Regions from separate parts of the Pseudoalteromonas sp. KAN5 genome, predicted to be linked through region 1. Evidence: predicted binding sites of a transcription regulator. Region 1 holds the regulator's gene; the other holds the start of a gene.
What was found. Region 1 encodes FliA, which starts transcription of late flagellar genes. Its sites were predicted from a motif close to CTAAAGNTNNNNNNNNNNNNGCCGATA; they were not measured.
Positions count from the first base shown of each region.

Region 2: KAN5_RS09810 (DUF4402 domain-containing protein) is a predicted target of FliA. The motif match lies at 1,957-1,983, and genes of this name have one in related genera.

Region 1 is NZ_AP025589.1:2,093,351-2,100,547, reverse strand. Features, by position in the region: gene flhA (flagellar biosynthesis protein FlhA) at 1-197, shown strand, start outside; gene flhF (flagellar biosynthesis protein FlhF) at 221-1,690, shown strand; gene KAN5_RS09460 (MinD/ParA family protein) at 1,683-2,543, shown strand; gene KAN5_RS09455 (RNA polymerase sigma factor FliA) at 2,570-3,280, shown strand; gene cheY (chemotaxis response regulator CheY) at 3,321-3,704, shown strand; gene KAN5_RS09445 (protein phosphatase CheZ) at 3,722-4,486, shown strand; gene KAN5_RS09440 (chemotaxis protein CheA) at 4,501-6,705, shown strand; partial or broken gene KAN5_RS09435 (chemotaxis response regulator protein-glutamate methylesterase) at 6,772-7,197, shown strand, end outside.
Region 2 is NZ_AP025589.1:2,195,914-2,203,110, forward strand. Features, by position in the region: gene KAN5_RS09800 (fimbria/pilus periplasmic chaperone) at 17-811, opposite strand; gene KAN5_RS09805 (DUF4402 domain-containing protein) at 820-1,293, opposite strand; gene KAN5_RS09810 (DUF4402 domain-containing protein) at 1,303-1,902, opposite strand; gene KAN5_RS09815 (SPOR domain-containing protein) at 2,022-2,663, opposite strand; partial or broken gene galU (UTP--glucose-1-phosphate uridylyltransferase GalU) at 2,785-3,662, opposite strand; gene KAN5_RS09825 (thymidylate synthase) at 3,698-4,549, opposite strand; gene lgt (prolipoprotein diacylglyceryl transferase) at 4,563-5,366, opposite strand; gene KAN5_RS09835 (sulfite exporter TauE/SafE family protein) at 5,379-6,188, opposite strand; gene ptsP (phosphoenolpyruvate--protein phosphotransferase) at 6,267-7,197, opposite strand, start outside.

The sequences.
Region 1 (7,197 bases):
GACTTCAACAATCTTTAAATGAAGCGCATCAAAACCAAGAAATGGCCGGTGAACCTTCGATATTGCTAACGTCAGGAATGTTACGCACTGTGTTATCTCGTTTTGTTAAGTACACCATTCCAGGATTACGGGTGATGTCTTACCAAGAGGTACCAGATGAAAGACAGATCAAGATTGTCAGCTCAGTAGGCCAATAATCGGATTTTAAAGGGGTTGAACCATGAAAATAAAACGTTTTTTTGCTAAAGATATGCGTACCGCACTAAAAGAAGTGAAAGATGAACTCGGTGTTGATGCGGTCATCATGTCAAATAAAAAATTAGCCAATGGGGTAGAAATTGTTGCCGCCGTTGATTATGAAAAAGCGGCCCCTAAAGCGCCGGCACAGCCACAGGCAACAACAGCACAAACAAATACTCACTTTGTTAAACCTGCGCCGCAACGCACCCAGCCGGAGCCGCAAGCTGCAGTAGCAGATAGCTTACAAGCATTATTAGAGCGCCAATCACCTCGTCCGCGCTCACCTGAGCTTGCCTCAATGTTTAGTCAGTCAGGAATTGACACCGCAACCCAATATCAGCCACAGCAACAAGCACAGCAAACTCGTCATGAGCAACCAACACATAATGATTTTGCTCGTCGTCAGAGTGTAGCTCGTCCAGAGACCCAAGCACATAGCTTAGGGTTTGATGATGAACTTGAAAGTGGCTTTGATGATTTGGATGCCCCAATACCAAGCAAAAACGCAGCCAAAACCGATGAAATCAGCGCGATGCGTGATGAAATGGCTGCAATGCGTCAATTACTTGAGTATCAAGTTTCAGGTTTAATGCAACAAGACTTAGCACGTCGCGATCCAACGCGTGCATGTATGATTGACCGTTTAGTTGGCATGGGGATTGATAGCGAAGTGGCTGAACAAATGGCGTGCTTTATTCCTGATGATGTATCGCGTCAACAAGCATGGCAAGCATTGTTGCAAATGGTTGAAAACCAAATGCATACCACTAATAACGAGATTCTACGCCAAGGCGGCGTTTTTGCACTTGTTGGCCCAACGGGAGTGGGTAAAACAACCACAGTTGCTAAACTTGCCGCTCTGGGGGCACAAAAGTATGGGGCTGATAAAGTCGCACTTATCACCACCGATACTTACCGCATTGGTGCCTATGAGCAATTAGCTACTTATGGCCGTATTATTGGCTGTGGTGTAAAACAAGTTAAAGATGCCAATGAATTAGCTGAAGTTTTATACCATTTACGCAATAAGCGTCTAGTATTAATAGATACCGCTGGCATGAGTCAACGTGATTTACGTTTAACCGAACAATTGAACACGCTAATGCGTAATCAACGAGTTGATATTCGTAACTATCTAGTACTCAGTGCTACAGCTCAAATTAATGTATTGCAAGAAACCGTAAGGCACTTTAAAAAAGTACAATTAAGTGGCTGTATTTTCACTAAATTAGACGAATCGTTAAGTTTAGGCGAGATTATTAGTATAGCGATTCAAAATCGCCTCCCAATAGGGTATCTTACTAATGGTCAGCGTGTGCCTGAAGACATTCGGGTCGCTAATGCAGAGAAATTAGTAAAAAAAGCTGAACAATTGTATTTAAAAAGAACAAAAGCGCAACATTCACGACGTCAAGCAGTAGCGTCAAGCACAGTAGGGATGTATGATTAACACAGTATTAGATCAAGCAAGTGGCCTGCGTAAAATGAGTCAAAACAATAATAAGGGCGTTAAAGTTATCGCTGTCACAGGTGGTAAAGGTGGGGTTGGTAAAACGAACGTCTCACTAAACACTGCGATTGCCTTAGGTCAACTCGGAAACCGAGTATTAGTACTGGATGCCGATTTAGGTTTGGCGAATTGCGATGTAATGCTCGGACTGCGAGTAGAACGTAACCTTTCTCATGTATTATCAGGCGAATGTGAACTCGACGAAATTTTGGTGGAAGGTCCTGCTGGAATAAAAATAGTGCCAGCAACGTCTGGTTCGCAAAGCATGGTCGAACTTTCACCTTCTGAGCATGCTGGTCTGATCCGCGCATTTAGCGAATTAAATACCGAATTTGATATATTGATTGTTGATACTGCTGCTGGTATTTCTGACATGGTGTTAAGCTTTTCTCGCGCAGCCCAAGATGTCATGGTCGTCGTATGCGATGAACCAACTTCTATTACCGATGCTTATGCCTTAATCAAGGTATTAAGCCGTGAGCATGGTGTTTATAAATTTAAAATCGTGGCTAATATGGTTCGCAGCATGCGTGAAGGCCATGAGTTATTTGCAAAACTCTCAAAAGTAACAGACCGCTTTTTGGATGTATCGATGGAGTTGGTTGCCACTGTCCCTTACGATGAGAATATGCGTAAATCAACACGTCGGCAAAAAGTGATTGTTGACTTATTCCCTAACTCCCCTGCAGCAATAGCATTTAAAACATTAGCGACAAAAGCAGTTAAATGGCCTATACCTAATCAACCTTCTGGCCATTTAGAATTTTTCATAGAAAAACTAGTAAACGGCTAACTATGACAGCATCGGTGAATAAAGCGATGGGATATCAATCTACACAAAATCTAAATGTGATTGTTGAACGACATGCCTCACTTGTCAAAAAAGTGGCGTGTCATTTAATCGCTCGTTTACCTGCGAGTGTGCAGCTCGATGATTTGATTCAATCGGGAATGATAGGGCTGATTGAAGCGTCGAAAAATTTTGATGCAAGCAAAGGTGCAAGTTTTGAAACCTTTGCAGGTATTCGTATTCGTGGCGCAATGCTTGATGAAATGCGCCGTGGTGATTGGGCACCTCGTTCTGTACATCGTAATAGTCGTAGAGTAGCTGAGGCAATTAGTGAACTTGAAAGTGAACTTAATCGCGAGCCTAAAGATATTGAAGTTGCTGAAAAACTTGATATTACACTCGATGAGTACCATCATATTCTTAGTGATGTGAACTCCAGCAAAGTACTAGGAATAGAAGATTTAGGGGTTGACGAAGATGTTATTACCCCAGTAGGACATGATTTAGCGCTAGACAAGCCCTTTAATAATGTTAAAAATGAACGCTTTAATAAATCATTGTTAGCAGCTATACAATCCTTACCTGAACGAGATGGGCTAGTATTATCGCTGTACTATAACGATGAAATGAATTTAAAAGAGATTGGACATATACTCGATGTAAGCGAATCGCGTGTGAGTCAGATACATGGTCAGGCGATGATTAAGCTAAAAGCAAAAATCAATGACTGGATAAATTAGTAGTAAGTAAATATAGGTTCAGACCTCACCGGAGGATGTTTTGGATAAAAACATGAAAATTCTTGTTGTTGATGATTTTTCGACGATGAGACGTATTATCAAAAATCTGTTAAGAGATTTAGGTTTTACAAATGTACAAGAAGCTGATGATGGCTCAACAGCATTGCCAATGCTACAAAATCAAGAATTTGATTTTGTAGTAACAGACTGGAATATGCCGGGTATGCAAGGGATTGACTTGTTGCGTGCCATTAGAGCTGATGACAGCCTAAAACATATTCCAGTTTTGATGGTCACAGCAGAAGCTAAAAAAGAACAAATTGTTGCTGCTGCTCAGGCTGGTGTTAACGGTTATATCGTTAAGCCATTTACAGCTGCGACACTTAAGACCAAATTGGAAAAAGTGTTTGAGCGTTTAGGTTAAATAAATAGGAGAGGCTTATGTCAGCACCAGCTGCGCCTCAGATCAGTTTAGAGCAAGCCCGTCAGCTTGTAGTTTACCTTGAAAATGGTGAACAAGATAAAGCTGATCAATTAATTATTGATGCTGCGTCAAAAGAGCAATCAGAATTATTCGCCGAAGTAGGTAAGTTGACACGTCAGCTGCATGACGCGTTGAAAAATTTTGAACTCGACACACGTTTAGCTGATTTGACTACCGAAGCAATTCCTGATGCAAAGCAGCGCCTTAACTATGTTATGGAAATGACAGAGAACGCTGCTAATAAAACCATGGACGCGGTAGAAGCAAGTTTACCTATTGCTCAACAACTCGCTGATGAGATTTCACACATCAAACCAACATGGGATCGCCTCATGAGTCGTGAAATTGAGTTGGGTGAGTTTAAAACTCTCTGTCATAGTTTAGATAAGTTTATGAATAACTCACAAACTAAAACGGATGAACTGCAAGGGCTAATGACCAATGTGTTAATGGCGCAAGACTTCCAAGATTTGACTGGCCAAGTGATCCGCCGAGTGATCGAATTAGTTAGAGAAGTAGAAGACAGCTTGATCCATTTGTTAACGGCATTTGGTAGCCAAGACGATCGAGAAACAAAAATAGTAGCACCAGCCATTGAAAAAATGCCTGCTGAAAATAAAATTGCAGGCCCAGAAGGGCCAATTATTGATAAAGAATCTCGTGATGATGTTGTCTCAGGGCAAGATGATGTAGATGATTTATTATCAAGTTTGGGCTTCTAAGAGGAGATAACGGCATGAGCTTTGAAGTCGATGAAGATATTTTACAGGATTTTCTAGTTGAGGCTGGAGAAATTCTTGAGCTTTTGTCAGAACAGCTGGTGGAGCTTGAAAATAACCCAGATGATACCGAATTACTCAATGCAATTTTCCGTGGCTTTCATACGGTAAAAGGCGGTGCTGGTTTTTTAAGTATGACCGAGCTAGTTGATGCTTGTCATGGCGCTGAAAACGTATTTGATTTATTACGCCAAGGTGTGCGTAAAGTTAATTCTGAGCTAATGGATGTGATCCTACAAGCACTCGATACAATTAACGAAATGTTTGCGACTATTCAAAGTAGAGAAAAGCCTGAGCCTGCAGATCCTGAATTACTTGCCGTTTTACACAAACTTGGTCTGCCTCCGAGTGCAGATGAAATCAGTAGTGCATCACCAATTGACAGTACTCCAGCTCCACAAGTTGATGCTGACGCGATTTTAGATGATGACGACCCATTTGCATTTGATGTTTTATTTGATGGTCAGGTCGAAAACGATACGACTGAAGTGCAAATTGATGAAATTACAGAAGATGAATTTGAAAGTTTACTTGATGAACTACATGGTAAAGGGCAAAGCCCGGCAGCCACAACAAGTTCGGTAAGTAATGATTCATCGAATAGTGATATTACAGATGACGAATTTGATAGCCTGTTAGATGAGTTACACGGTGTTGGTAGCTTTGGTATCGTTAGTAATACGACCAGTAGCCAAGCCGCAGCTTCACCTTCAACACCGGTTGAAGCGCCAAAAACTTCAAGCTCGGATGAGATCAGCGATGATGAATTTGAAGCTCTGCTAGATGAATTGCATGGTAAAGGGAGTGCTCCCCAAGCGACAGAATCAGTACCTGTGTCAGCATCCACACCAACGACTTCATCAAGCGCTAAGCCTGAAGCAAAAGAGCCAGTTCGCACAGAGGTAAGTAAAGAAGTTGAAAAGCCGGCTCCTACAGTAACATCGACAACGGCTCCTGCAACAACAACACCAGCAGCGGCGAAAAAAGCACCACCGGCACAAGCTGATACAACAGTACGTGTTGACACTAAGCGTCTCGATCAAATAATGAATATGGTTGGCGAGTTAGTATTAGTACGTAATCGTCTCGTAAGCCTTGCGACTAACACTGAAAGTGAGGCCATGGGTAAAGCCATTTCCAACCTTGATGTGGTAACTGCAGATTTACAAGGTGCGGTGATGAAAACCCGCATGCAACCGATCAAAAAAGTGTTTGGTCGTTTCCCTCGTGTAGTCCGTGATTTAGCACGTAGCTTGAAAAAAGACATCAACTTGTTATTGGTTGGTGAAGAGACTGATTTAGATAAAAACTTAGTTGAAGCACTGGCGGATCCACTTGTTCACTTAGTGCGTAACTCAGTGGATCATGGTATCGAAATGCCTGATGTGCGTGAAGCGGCGGGTAAATCACGTACAGGTACTGTGACATTGTCAGCATCCCAAGAAGGTGACCATATTTTACTTACCATCCGTGATGACGGTGCGGGTATGGATCCTGAAAAGCTGAAAAAGATTGCTATTAGTAAAGGCGTGCTTGATCACGAACAAGCAGCCCGTTTATCTGATACTGAAGCATATAACTTAATCTTTGCTCCTGGCTTTTCTACTAAAGAGCAGATCTCGGATATTTCTGGCCGTGGTGTGGGTATGGATGTGGTGAAAACCAAAATTACTCAGCTTAATGGCTCTGTGAATATTCAGTCTGAGCTGGGTGTAGGCACAGTTTTAGAAATTAAAGTACCGCTAACGCTGGCAATCTTACCAACATTGATGGTTGTTGTTGGCGAGCAGACATTTGCATTACCGCTGGCTGGTGTAAATGAAATATTTCACCTTGATCTCACTAAAACCAATGTTGTTGATGGTCAATTAACTATCATAGTGCGTAAAAAAGCGTTGCCATTGTTTTACTTAGAACATTGGTTAGTTAAAGGTGCCGATCGTTCTCAGCGCAAAGCACAAGGCCATGTTGTGATTGTACAAATAGGCACACAACAAGTTGGCTTTGTTGTTGATTCATTGATTGGTCAAGAAGAGGTGGTGATCAAGCCGCTTGATGCTTTATTACAAGGTACGCCGGGTATGGCAGGTGCAACAATCACCTCTGATGGTGGTATAGCGCTTATTTTAGATGTGCCTAGCCTGTTAAAGCACTACGCCTAGTCCATTCTTATCTTAACGTGAGAGCTAATTTAGCTCTCACAGATAAAATTTAACAAGAGTATGCCGATGGCAGTTAAAGTTTTAGTTGTTGATGATTCAAGTTTTTTTCGCCGTCGAGTGAGCGAAATACTCGAGCAAGATAAGGATATTGAAGTTATTGGTTTTGCGGTAAATGGCCGAGAAGCTGTGGATAAAGCAAACCAATTACGACCTGATGTAATCACCATGGATGTTGAAATGCCGGTGCTTGATGGGATTAGTGCTGTAAAACAGATCATGGCGGCTAACCCAACACCAATCCTGATGTTTTCTTCACTTACTCGTGATGGTGCAACGGCCACTTTAGATGCGCTTGATGCGGGGGCGTTGGATTTCTTACCGAAAAAGTTTGAAGATATTGCCCGTAATAATGAAGACGCAATTAAGCTATTACAAAATAAAGTAAAAGAAATCGGCCGCCGTCGATTATCACGTTTTAGTCGGCCAGTATCA
Region 2 (7,197 bases), 100 kb from region 1:
TTAATATCGCTTAAAGTTATTTCCCTATAGCCAAAGTGTAAGAGGCAAAATCAACCGCGTTATATTCTTCAGCCCCTTTGTAATCAATGAGTACATCGCCATTTGCAGGTAACTGTTTATCTTTAAATAAACTGAGCGTTGCTGTCACTGTATCAACTTCAGGGTAAACACTTAAATTGCTAATTTCAGCAATTTTCTCTTGCCCACCCGATGCATTTTTAACATAAGCACTGAGCTTGCCATAACTACTAAAGTTAGTATGTCGTTGCAATTGAACTTGAATTTGTGGCTTGGCTTGATCAGCACTTTTTACAATGCTTGCCTGCGTAATAGTCACCTTGGGCTGCTCTGCTTGCTCACGAAAAATCACGGGAATGCTAAAGCTCATAATCATATTGATCTGTATTCCTGACTTTTGCTCTGTATTTTCGTTAGGTAAAGCTTGAAATAATAAGTGCGAGCGATATTCGCCAGGCTGTAAACCTTTCGGTTTGCGAACTGCAATTTTAACCGTTTGTTTTTCGCCCGGTGCTAAAGTCACCTGTTTCGGGGATAAGCGTGTCATTGGCGATAAACTACCTTCACTCACCTGCTCTAGATTTTTATAACCGCCAGTGGGTAAAGCTTGTTTTTCACTCCAAACTACTCGATACGTACGTTGTTCATTCGAATTGTTGATCACCGTGACTTTAGCACTACGTTGACGCTCATCAAAGGTAACACGAGTAGGTGAAATCAATAAGTTTGCCACTGCCACTTGGCTAAAAAATGCTGTTAGCAGCACACACATCACTGTTAATTTATTGAACATGTCAATCCTTAGTAGTCAATCGAAATTTCTAAATTGGTCGTAGAGGAATAGTCGCCATCTGAGTAATTCTTACTGCTAGGTTTTGTTATTAAAGTGCCGCCAATAAACACTTTAGCTTCACCAAAGTCGTCGGTAATGACAGACATATTAGATAAACCATTTAGGCGTACTTCAAACTCGGCACTACTGCTGCCTTGGGTATTGTGCTGAACTTGTACAGGGCGAACCAATGTTATTTTCAGCTCTGTATGTGCAGGGTAATCGAGTAGTAAAAGCTCGGCTGGACGCCCTTTTTCAAGCACATAAATATTACCTAATGTATTTATGTCGCCGTCAGCTTTGATGATCACAGAGCTCGTATTTGTATTGCTTGGTATAACCAAAGTGCCAAAATCCAGCGACTGCTGCTCAATACTCTTAGCAAGATAATTAGGGCTGTAAATTAAAGCACTTACAGCCACTGCATACGAAAGTAGGCGCATTAAATATGATTAATACGCAACTTCGATTTGAAAAGTGCCGGCATAAACACCGTCAGCATACGTTTTGCTAGTTACTTTGTTAGATGTTTTTAACGTTGCGCCAATATTAAATGACACCGTGCCATCCTGCCCCACTTGTAGATTAGGTGTGCCAGGCGTATAGGGAGCGTTATTATTATCCCCACTGGTGATCACATAATTCCAATCGCCAATAGTAAAATCAGGACGGTCAGTATCTTGCCCATTCTCAAACTCTAAATTTGTTTTAATTGGATCAATAATTGTTAATACCGCACTTGGTACTGCTTCTGATACTGTAAAAGAGGCAGGCTCACCGTCTTCGATAATCGCAAATAATGCACTAGCAGTATTATTTTTACTCTCTGAAATAGGGCTTGCGTCAGGAGTAGCGCTTACCACAAGTTCAGCAATATCAGTACCTGCTGGATCGGCAACCGCACGAACGGTACCAAAATTTAAATCAGTATCTTTAGTTAATACAACGGCATTTTGTACCGTTACCTCTGCTCGAAACGTCTCGGTAGCAGATATCGCACTAAAAGGCACAGCTAAGATGCTTACAGCAAGTAATGGAAAAGATAATTTCATATTAAGTCCTTATAAGAATTGGGATATTACCGTATTTGGCCCCATCATAATTTTTATCGACACTTAGAACAATTACTTTAAGCTTAATTACTAAAAAATCAGATAAATAACTTATTTTATTACAAAAGCTGACCAACAAATGGGGCACTGATACACTTTTGCCCTAAATTTTGCGCTAAAGAACAAAACAGATTCGCCTCTGTATAATTTTTGAATGGCCCAACACGTAGCCCATATAAAGTAACGCCTTTATTTTGACGCTCAGTCATTACAAAATCTAATTGGCTAAATGCTTGAGGGTATTCACGCTGTAACCTTGCTATTTGTGTTCTTACTATTTCCGGCTTTAGATAAAGTCCGAGCTGAGCTCCAGGTAAAGAATCACTTGAATATGGCTGTTCATTACTTGCAGCTAATTGAGTTTGCTCTTTTGACTTGATATCAGCTCCAGGTGCTATGATATCATCCCGACTGTGCACGGCTGCGGTACTCGTTTGACGCAGTACTACTGGGTTTTCAGCTATTTCGGTGTTAGACGAAAGTGCCATTATTAGTAATTGTAAGTCTGCTTCCATTACAGCTAAACGCTCGATACTCTCTTGTTGTGAATGCCATTGCTGAACATACTCTTTGACTTGTTGATCTGATATTAATGCTGGTTTTTTTTCAGGCTCGTGCGCTTTGCTACTGCAGCCGTTTAGCAAAATAGTTATGGTGATCAATGCAGTTGTAGGCCAAGCTTGCTTTTTTAAACACATCATTTTTTGCACATCATGAAATAACAATGCTGTATTGTAAGCAAAGTAAGTGCCAGTTTCAGTATTTTAGATCATAAAAAAAGTGCCATACTGGCACTTTTTAAATTGGATTAGCTAAATGAACTCAAACTAAGGTTTTAATAAAGTCACTAAGCTCATCTTTAAATTCATCACGACGTAATGCAAATTCAATAGTCGCTTTTAAGTAACCTAACTTGCTGCCACAATCATGACTACGGCCTTTAATGGCGTATGCATCAACGGCTTCTTTGTCCATTAACATGGCAATAGCGTCGGTAAGTTGAATTTCATCACCTGCCCCAGCTGGGGTTTTCGCAAGTAATGGCCAAATGTTTTTACTTAAAACATAGCGTCCTACAACAGCTAGGTTTGATGGCGCCGAATGCACGGGGGTTTTTCCACCATATTTTTAATCGGTGCGCTATGCCCTTGTTCTAGCTTAGCTTCACCTAAGTCAACCACACCAAATTTATCAACATCTTGCATTGGTACTGGCTCAACCATAATTTGGCTGTGTGCGGTTTCATTAAAATGCGCGATCATTTCTGCAAGGTTGTCTTTATGCAGATCGCTTTCTACATCATCAATAATCACATCAGGTAAAATAACCACAAATGGCTCATTGCCAATAATAGGGGCCGCGCAGTTAATCGCATGACCTAAGCCTTTTGCTTCACCTTGGCGAACATGGATTATAGTCACGTCCTTAGGGCAAATAGCTTGTACTTCTGCAAGTAATTGGCGTTTTACGCGTTTTTCTAACGTCGCTTCAAGCTCAAAACTGGTATCAAAATGGTTTTCGATCGAGTTTTTACTAGAGTGAGTCACTAAAACGATTTCTTTAATACCTGCAGCAACGGCTTCATTTACTACATACTGGATCAGTGGTTTATCTACAACCGGTAACATTTCTTTTGGGATAGCTTTCGTTGCTGGCAACATGCGGGTACCAAGTCCTGCAACGGGGATCACTGCTTTCATAATATTTTTCCTTAAATAGTAACTATATTTAATGATTATACCGAAAATGGATATTTAATTGCGTCATGGCATTGGTAACCATGTACTTCAAAATCATCACGGGTTACCCAAGTCTCAATGTCTTCAAGTGATTTAATATCTGGGTTGATAGTCAGAGTCGGTGATGCAAATGGTTCGCGCTGTAACTGTACATCACGCATTAATTCAAGCTGATTTTCATAAATATGTGCATTCACAATTTTATGATAGGCCTTGCCCGCTTTATGTCCAGTAATTTGCGCGACTAAAGCAAGTAAAACAAAGCATTGAATTTGGTTGAAATTTAAGCCTAGCGGTACATCACAACTACGCTGATATGACGTTAAGTAAAGTGTATCACCAAGAAGTGAGAATGTATGAGTATGCATGCATGGACGCAAACAGCCTAAATCGAATTCTCCCGGATTATAAAAGGTGATAATTTCACCTCGGTCATCAACCCCATTTTTTAAATTATCAATAACCTTTTTTAACTGATCTAAAGGTGTGCCATCTGGACGCTGCCACTCTCGAGCTTGTACGCCATATACACGCCCCATGTCATCCTCACCTTTGCGGTTTGGATTATTTAACCAGGCTTGGTTTTCATTGGCATTAGCATCCCAAGTCATACAGCCAATGTCGCGAAATTGCGCGGCACTGCTATAACCACGCAAATAACCTAAAAGCTCAGCAATAGCGGCTTTGTAATAGCTTTTTCGGGTGGTGATCATCGGGAACTTGTTATTGGCTACATCGTATTCAAGCTCCGCATTAATAACCGTTAAGCAACGCGTTCCTGTCCGTTTATTTTCGACCCAGATACCTTCATCAACAATGCGCTGACATAACTCTAAATATTGTTTCATTTTTGACTTCTTTTTATGCTTTGGTTGCAACAGTAGGTTGTGGCTTTTTATACGCCCATATTATCAAACCAAGGCCTGCAATGACCATTGGCAATGACAATATTTGCCCCATAGAAATAAAGCCGCCAAACAAACCTAAATGAGCATCGGGTTCACGTACATATTCAACGCAGAATCTAAATACACCGTAACCGAGCAAAAATAATCCACCAACACTACCAGCTGGGCGCGGTTTTTTGGTAAATACATATAAAATAATAAACAGCACTAAGCCTTCTAAAAACGCTTCATACAATTGTGATGGGTGACGTGCAAGCGGCCCGCCAGTAGGAAACACCATACCCCAAGGTACGTCGGTTGTTCTGCCCCACAATTCACCGTTTATAAAATTGCCAATCCGTCCTGCCAATAAACCAACAGGCACGAGTGGTGCAACAAAATCGCCTACTGCTAATAATTGTTTTTTGCGGGTCCAAGCAAAAATACAAATGGCTGTGATAACCCCTAACGTACCGCCATGAAATGACATGCCACCTTGATCGATTCTGAATAAGTAAAGTGGATTTTCTATAAAATAACTAAACTGATAAAACAATACATAACCAACACGCCCACCAAGAATAACCCCCAGCATGCCGTAAAAAAGTAAATCACTGACTTCTTCTTTTGTCCAACCAGAGTTTGGTTTGGCTGCTTGTCTATTTGCCCACCACATTGCAAAGGCAAAACCAATTAAATACATTAAACCGTACCAACGTACGCTTAGAGGACCAACCGAAAAGATGACCGGATCGATCTCTGGGAATTCAAGAGCCATATAAATTAAACCTTAACTAAAAACCATTTGAAGCGCGATAATAACCAATAACACCGCGAACACTTTTTTTATCGTTGAAACGGGTAAATAATGCGTTGCTTTGGCCCCTACTGGCGCCATAAACCACGACGTTATTACTATACCTAATAATGCAGGTAAATACACAAAACCTGCAAAGCCATGTTGTAAATCGGTAACTTGCCAGCCCGCGCTGATGTAGCCAACAGATCCAAATAGCGCGATCACAATGCCGCACGCTGCCGCACAGCCTATGGCTTTTTTAATATCGACCGAAAAATAATGCAGTAACGGTACAATCAATGCGCCACCGCCAATTCCAATTAAGCCCGAGAGGCCCCCCATCAAGGCACTAACAGCGCCAAGAAGAGTGCGGCTTGGCATAGCTTTAGTAGCAACTGCTTTATTACGGGCAGATAACACCATACGGGCTGCGATAAACACGACACTGATAGCAAAGATGATACGTAATAGTTGTTCTGGAATTAAACTGGCTGCAAAACCGCTGATCAAAGCACCGACCCCAACACCCGTCATAACCCAAGGCGCGATGTCCCATGGCACATTATTGTTTTTATGATGAGCTAATGCAGATGACGTAGACGTGAATAAAATCGATGCGAGCGAGGTGGCAATAGCAGTTATGAGAACATGCTCAACCGCCACAACATCAAAATTCACGAGTAACGCACTGAGCACGGGCACAATAATCAAGCCACCACCAATGCCTAATAACCCCGCTAAAAACCCAACCACACAACCTAATAACGCGCAGCTGAGGATCAGTATGATTAAATCATGCATAGCAAACTCTTATATTTAAATTGTTATATGCATATACTAATCGATTATATCTAATCTTTACAGTACTCGTTTAGGTAACTAAGATGCCTGATTAGGGGTATAAAACAGCTCCCCTAATTGATGTTCAATCATAAAGTTACGTGTAAGCCTAAGCACTTGTTTTGCTGTAGATTGTGCTAAACACTCAGCTAGCAATACTTCCATATCACTGGCTTTTAAACGTCTTAACACCCACTTCACTTTACTTAAGGAAGAATAGTTCATACTCAAACGGCGATATCCCATAGCAATGAGTAATATTGCTCCCTCTGGATCACCACCTAATTCTCCACATAAACTAAATGACATTTCATTTTGCTGACACTCGGTAGCTACTTTTTGCAATACTCTTAATACTGCCGGATGATACGGATTAAATAAGTCAGCTACGCGGGCGTTAGAGCGATCAACGGCGAGTAAATATTGCGTTAAATCGTTACTCCCTACAGAACAAAAATCGACCTTATTAGCCCACTCTGGCAGCATAAATACACTTGATGGCACTTCTAGCATCACGCCAATTTCGGGACGCTCAATCGCTTGCTCTGGGTATTGCTCTGCAAGCTCAAAATAAGCCTGCTCTAATAGTGCTAAAGATTCATCGACTTCTTCTGTACCGCTGATCATAGGCAGCATTATTTTTAAATTGCCCAAACCTATATTGGCTTTTACCATTGCTTTGAGCTGATCTAAAAATAACTCAGGGTGATCTAAGGTAACGCGAATACCACGCCAGCCTAAAAATGGGTTTTCTTCTGTTATATCAAAGTAATCAAGTACTTTGTCTCCCCCAATGTCGAGGGTACGCATTACAACAGGCTCAGGGTGATAACTAGCTAAAACTTCGCGATACCAGTTTTCTTGTTCTATTTGTGACGGGAACTGGCCTTTTTGCATAAACCAAGCTTCGGTTCGGTATAAGCCTACGCCATCACACACTTTGGTGTTGGCTTTTTCAGTATTGAGATCC